2 linked regions of the Gloeobacter violaceus PCC 7421 genome follow. The protein of the gene in region 1 binds, or shares a complex with, the protein of each later gene. Links are inferred from orthologs where the notes say so. Each region holds a gene or a part of one and is shown on either strand. Other genes may lie near its edges.

The links.
Region 2: the proteins of accB (region 1) and accD are in contact, whole or in part, in a solved structure (PDB 8UXZ), measured with the Escherichia coli proteins. The link is inferred for Gloeobacter violaceus PCC 7421 from one-to-one orthologs.

Annotation. Positions count from the first base shown.
Region 1 is NC_005125.1:1,365,798-1,368,839, forward strand. What follows is about bases 86-2,810. They hold accB (acetyl-CoA carboxylase biotin carboxyl carrier protein), read left to right. Parts: upstream 86-1,073; coding sequence 1,074-1,547; downstream 1,548-2,810. Other genes in these bases: GLL_RS06665 (Uma2 family endonuclease), read left to right, coding at 86-319; efp (elongation factor P), read left to right, coding at 502-1,065; GLL_RS06680 (DUF6761 family protein), read right to left, coding at 1,544-1,798; GLL_RS06685 (bifunctional folylpolyglutamate synthase/dihydrofolate synthase), read right to left, coding at 1,874-2,810. In the rest of the region: more of GLL_RS06665, read left to right, coding at 1-85; more of GLL_RS06685, read right to left, coding at 2,811-3,042. UniProt on the Escherichia coli protein: This protein is a component of the acetyl coenzyme A carboxylase complex; first, biotin carboxylase catalyzes the carboxylation of the carrier protein and then the transcarboxylase transfers the carboxyl group to form malonyl-CoA.
Region 2 is NC_005125.1:1,719,750-1,723,055, reverse strand. Bases 6-2,994 are described here. They hold accD (acetyl-CoA carboxylase, carboxyltransferase subunit beta), read right to left. Parts: upstream 1,963-2,994; coding sequence 1,048-1,962; downstream 6-1,047. Other genes in these bases: GLL_RS08345 (LOG family protein), read right to left, coding at 2,055-2,994; GLL_RS08355 (DUF3067 family protein), read right to left, coding at 691-978; GLL_RS08360 (hypothetical protein), read right to left, coding at 93-581. Also shown: more of GLL_RS08345, read right to left, coding at 2,995-3,149; GLL_RS08340 (GuaB3 family IMP dehydrogenase-related protein), read right to left, coding at 3,204-3,306.

The sequences.
Region 1 (3,042 bases):
CGGCAAACAGTGCCTGGACCTCGGGCGAGATCCGCCCCCCGAGCTCTCGATTGAAGTCGATGTCACCTCCCGCACCCAACTCGATGTGTACCGTGCCCTGGGGGTGCCCGAACTGTGGCGTCTGGAGGCGGGGCGGTTGCGCATCGACGTGCTACGGGAGGGCGAGTATATCGAGGTAGAACAAAGCCCCACTTTCCCGGACCTGCCGCTCAAGGAAAACCTGTCCCGGTTTTTGGCCATGGCCCAGAGTGAAGGACCGCGTCTGGCCCTCAAAGCCTTCCGCCAATGGGTGCGCGGGCAAATCGCCGGTCAAGACTAAGTAAGCATTGCAAAACGCATAGCTAAATATTTCTAAATTTTGGGAAGCGTGCGCAACGAAAAGGGCCGACTTGAACCTGTCTGGGATGATTGCACCGGTGCCCCGTTCACCACGCGTGTACACGTTGACGGGGACCGGAGGCTCAAGTTTAATTAGAACGGCCCTTTTACCCCGGCGTATTCATGATCTCAAGCAACGATTTTCGAACCGGCACCACCATCGAACTCGATGGCCAGGTCTGGCGGGTGATCGAATTCTTGCACGTCAAACCGGGCAAGGGATCGGCCTTCGTGCGCACCAAGCTCAAAAACGTCATGACCGGCAACGTCAACGAACGGACCTTCAGAGCCGGCGAGACGCTGCCCCAGGCGGTGGTCGAAAAGCGCGACATGCAGTTTGTCTACCCCCAGGGCGACAACGAGTACGTCTTCATGGACATGGAATCTTATGAGCAAGAAGCGCTCACCCGCGAGACGCTCGGCGACGGCGCCAAATACCTCAAAGAGGGCATGAGCGTCTCGATTCTCAAGTGGCAGGAACGGGTGATCGGCGTCGATTTGCCCAACACGGTCGTCCTCCAAGTGGTCGAGACCGACCCGGGCGTCAAGGGCGACACCGCCCAGGGCGGCACCAAGCCCGCCAAAGTCGAGACCGGTGCTGAGGTTATGGTGCCTCTATTTATCACCATTGGCGAGAAAATCAAAATCGACACCCGCGACAACTCTTACCTCGGCCGGGAAAACTGAGACCGCCTGTGAACATCGATCTTTCCGAAATCCGCGAGCTGCTCGCCATCCTCAACCAGACGGATGTGACCGAACTGACCATCGAAGCGGAGGGCTTTCGCCTGTCCATCCGCAAGGAAAGCGGCAAGACCGTCGTCCAGACCGGGGTGGGCAGTCCACCGGCCCCGGTCGCCCCGGCGGCACCCGTGGTAAACGAGGCGCCGGCCCCACCCCCTGCACCCCCCGCCACACCCGATCGACCGACGATCGACGTGGTGTCCCCGATGGTCGGCACGTTCTACCGCGCTCCATCGCCGGACGCCGCCAACTTCGTGGAGGTGGGCGATGTCGTGCGCGTCGGTCAGACCGTCTGCATCATCGAGGCGATGAAGTTGATGAACACCATCGACAGCGAGGCCGCCGGCCGCGTGGTCGAGATTCTGGTCGAAAACGGCGAACCGATCGAATACGGCCAGAAGCTGATGCGCCTGGAGCCGGTCTAGGATCGCTCCTCTTCGGGCTGGGGCCGCAGTTCCGGCGGCTCGAGATTGTCGGAGTTGGCCAGGAAGCCCCTTATCTCCTGCTCCAGCCGCATGATCTGCGTGGGATCGAGTTCTTGGCCGTAGCGCAGGGCAGTGATGAAGCCCTCGGAAAACAGGCGCAACTCCTCGCTGCGGTAGCGACGGCGCCACAGTTCTACCAGGGTGTCGGACAGCCGCTGGTAGTAGCGAATGGTTTTGGGGTCTTGCAACATGGTGATTCCAGAAGATGCCGCTCACGACGATCGTTGCACCAAGCGGCACCGGCGGCAACCGGTTGTAAACAATTTCTAAGGCCCATCGAGTCGGGGAGGCCAGCTGCTGCGCGCTTCGACGACCCGCTCAGCCGGATACCAGCGCGAGCGCAACCGGCCCACCAGGTACAGCGAGCCGGTGACTACGACAATCTGGTCGGGTTGGCGCCGGTGCAGAGCGAATGCCAGGGCGGCTTCCGGGTTCGGGGCCGGTTCGACGCGCTCGAACCACTCCTGTGCCTGTCGGGTCAGTTCTGCGAGATCCGTGGGGAGTTTGCCGGGTACCTCGATCGGGCACAGTACGAGCGTGCGGGCCAACCGCGAGAGAATCTTGAGCATCGGGCGGTGCGACTTGCCTGCAAGGGCGCCGAACAGGACGACCGCCGGTCTGCCGTGCAGCTGACGAACCAGATAGGCCAGCTTCTCGGGGTTATGGGCGCCGTCCAGCCAGACCCACTGCTGCACCCCCATCGGCTCCAGCCTGCCGGGTAGGCGAACTGCCTGCGGGGGCAGGCGTGGGGCAGGCGTCCCCCGGCAAACTTCAAAAAGCGCCCCGGCAAGGGCGGCGTTGTCGGCGGGTGTGCAACGCACCGGCGCTCCGTAGCTGGCCGCCTCTCGTTGAATGATTTGTAAGGGTAAACCGCGGGCGGCGGTTACTACCGGCGCGGCGCTCTTGATGAGACCCGCTTTTTGCCAGGCGATATCTGCAAGGGTCGGCCCGAGTAACGCGACATGGTCGAGGCCCACGGTCGTAATGGCCACTGCCCGAGCTGCGAGGGCGTTGACCGGGTCGAAGCGACCGCCGCAACCCACCTCGAAGACGCCCACTTGCGCTCCGTGTCGCCGCATCGCCTCGGCCGCCAGTACCAGCGAGACAGCCCCATAGCGCCGCCGCAGGTGGGCCGGATCGCGCCACGCTTCCAAATGGGGCCAGATCCATTCCACTAGTTCGGCAAATTCTGCCCCGCCGATGTATTGGCCGTCCAGGCGAATCTTTTCGGTGGCCACCTGCAGGTAGGGCGAGGTGTGCAGGCCGACGCGCACCCCCGCCCGCTCGCAATGGGCGGCGAGCCCGGTCGCCACCGAACCCTTGCCGCTGGTGCCCCCCACCAGCACGCACTCCATCGTCCGATCCGGAGCGCCGACCCTGTCGAGCAGGGCACGGGTCCCAGCGACCAGTTCGGCGCCCCCCACCGCCGCGGGCT
Region 2 (3,306 bases), 350 kb from region 1 along the record:
ACACCAACCGCCGGGTGTCATGGCAAAAACCCTCGACCATCAAGGTTTCCAGACAACTTGCCGTCGTTGCCCGGGCAACGAAAAAAACCGCCCTAACCGCCGGTGCCTTCGAGCCGAGCGAGGGCTGCGCGGGCTTGCTCGGCTCCGGCCGCATCCCCTTCGGCTTCGAAGCGCTCCGCCGCCTGGCGCAGCATCCGGGTTGCCTCCTGCGTCGCGATGCCGCGCTCCAAAAAAAATAAACCCTGGGCCAGAAGCGCAGCACCGCCTGCCTGGCCTTCAAGCTGCACTAGCCCCGGTCTGCCGTCGCGAAAAAGAATCACATTGCCCTTTTCATTGGCGGCGTACCAGGCAAAGGAACCGCTCGCATCCTGAAAATGGTGCTCGGCGCGCTGAAGCCTGAAAGTGCTCACATAGCGGCTGTTGGCGCCGTAAAGATCCAAAAGCCGTCCACCTTCGCGCAGATGGGCCATCCCCATCCGACCGCCGCCCAGATCAACGGCATATTTGGGACGGGTCTCCGCCAACAAAGGCCATTGCAACAGCAAACACATCCCCAGGGCCAGGGCCAGCTTTTTTTGCATGGGATCATCCTTACCGAGCTGAAAGGTAGGGCTGAAGCGAAGTCGCTCCGCAAGCCCACTTCAACCGTCGCAAAGCGCCCTAAGCCCGATATGAAAAGCAGATGAGAGGTTATTCAGGCAGCTGTAAAGGCAGCGACACCGCCCGGCCGATGCGCGGCTTCTCGCGGGTGCGCTCCAAAAAGGCGATCACCTGCTCCTCGACACCCAGTTCGCGCAACTGCCGGCCAATGCGCTCGAGGTGTGCGTCGTACTGGGCTTCGCTCAGGGCAAAGGTTCCCTGCCCCAGGTAGCGCCACATCACCTGCAAATACAGGCGATCGCCGCGGCGAAATAGTCGAACGTCGTAGGGTCTTCCCCACTTGCGCTGCAGAAAATCCCGCAGTTGCGTGCCTGTCATCGCTGCATCAACCGTGGCCAACCTCAACGATAGCCGCCTTGCGCTCTGGGAGCTATATCCCGCCTGTGACTACTGTTGCTCCTGGGCAAGCGAAGCCTGGGGCGACGGGCGGTAGGCCTGCACCTGCCCCACCCCGTGCAGGCGCAGAATCCTGGCAAGCGTCGGGCGCAACTGGGCGCGCTCGACGATGCGATCGACAAATCCGTGTTTGAGCAAAAACTCCGCAGTCTGAAACCCTTCGGGCAATTTCTGGCGCAGAGTCTGCTCGATAACGCGGCGACCGGCAAAACCGATCGTGGCCTTGGGCTCCGCCAGGATAATGTCGCCCAGCATCGCAAAACTTGCCGTCACGCCGCCGGTAGTTGGGTTGGTGAGCACTGAGACGAACAGCTGCCGGTCGGAGCGGTGGTTCTGCAGTGCCGCACTGGTGCGGGCCATCTGTACCAGCGAGAGCACGCCTTCCTGCATGCGCGCCCCACCCGAGGCGCACACCAGAATCGCCGCCCGCCGCTCGGCGGTGGCCCGCTCGACCAGCCGGGTGATCCGCTCACCCACCACCGAGCCCATGCTGCCGCCCATGAACCGAAAATCCATCACTCCAAGGGCGATCGGCCGACCTTCGAGGGTGGCAAGCCCCGTGACGATGGCGTCGGAAAGCCCAGTCTTCTCGCGCGCCTGGGCGAGGCGCTCGGGGTAGCTCTTGATGTCGTTGAAGCCAAGCGGATCGTTGGCGAGCAGATGATCATCGGTGGAAACCCAACTGTCGGGGTCCACCAGTTGGGGGATACGCTCGGGAGCACCCACCCGCTCATGGTGACCGCAGGCCGGGCAGACGCACAAATTGAGCTGAAAATCTTTGGTGTAGTGCAGCGCAGCGCACGAAACGCACTTGGTCCAAAGACCGTCGGCGATCTCGCGCTGGCGCTCTTCTTTGCTGAGCCGGCCATTCTTGCGCCGGTCCTTAAACCATTCGATCAGATCCATAGAGTGCTCTCCAAAACCGGGCGCCAGTGTGAAAGCCGTACCGCGTCATTATACCTACTTTTGCAATGGCGTCCGGTTTGTCAACGGTGGTTTTACAGATTTGTACCGCAGCCGCCTCCGAGCCGCACCGCCGGGTCGGTGTGCAGATCCCGCGACGGTTCGTAATTGTTGATGGCGTCGATGAGCATGCGCAGGCGTCCGAAGCTCGCCCGGTCGAAGTGGAGCACCAGCCTGGGGAGCGGGTGGGCCTTGTCGTTTTCTTCGCGCGCGAGCGCCGGGCTTTTGGCGATCCGCCCTTGGTCGAGGATGTCGTAAAAGTGGTCGTTGAGCGATTCGACAAACCCGTCGGACAATTCCTGCTGCAAGCGAATGACCAGCTGCGAGCCCACGTAACGGCTGGAATGGTAGACGCGATAAAATTGACAGATGTGGTCGCAGGCAATGTCGATGTCGTCGGTGATCCGGTAGAGATTGACGTCGGCGGGCGAGATAAGGCCGCGGCCCAACAGCTGCGTGCGCAAATAGGCGTCCCAACTTTGCCAGTAGTCGCCCCCGGGCAGGTCGACCATCACCAGGGGCAGCATCGCCGCCTTGCCCGTCTGCAACAGCGTCAGCACCTCGAAGCACTCGTCCTGGGTACCCAGACCCCCCGGAAACAGGGCAAACCCGTCCGTCTCCCGCACAAAAAACAGCTTGCGGGTGAAGAAGTACTTAAAGTGAATCAGCTTGGCGTCGCCGTCGATGTGGGGGTTGGCTCCCTGCTCGAAGGGCAGACTGATGTTGAGGCCAAACGATTCTTCGGTGGAAGCCCCGGCGTTGCCCGCTTCCATCACACCGCCCCCGGCGCCGGTCACCACCATGAAACCGCGCTCCACCACCCGGTGGGCAAAGGCGCGGGCGTGCTCGAAGATGGCGGTGCCGGGGCCGGTGCGCGAGGAGCCGAAGATCGCCACTTTGCGGCGGTTGGCGTAGGGTGCAAAGATCCGAAACGCCTGCTCCATGTCCTGCAGGGCGTTGTTGATAATCTTCCAGTCGAGGCGGGTGCGCTCCGGAGCGTTGCTGATCTGCACAATCTGCTGCAAGGTCCGGGCAATCAGCTCGCCGTGGGGATGGTCCGCAAGCCGTTTAAGAAGGGTATCGAGTTCGCGGGATAAGGCAGTGGGACGTAGGGTATCCATGACTACCATGTTATGGGAAATCCAGCCCCATCGGCCCGCCGATTTGGTGGCCGGGGATCGCTGCTACTTGCCCATGCCCAATTGCTGGGCTTTCTGATAAACCTTGCCCTCGGTCAAAAGCGAAGGGGCGACGACGACCTCGACTTGCTGCATCTCCTTGAGATCT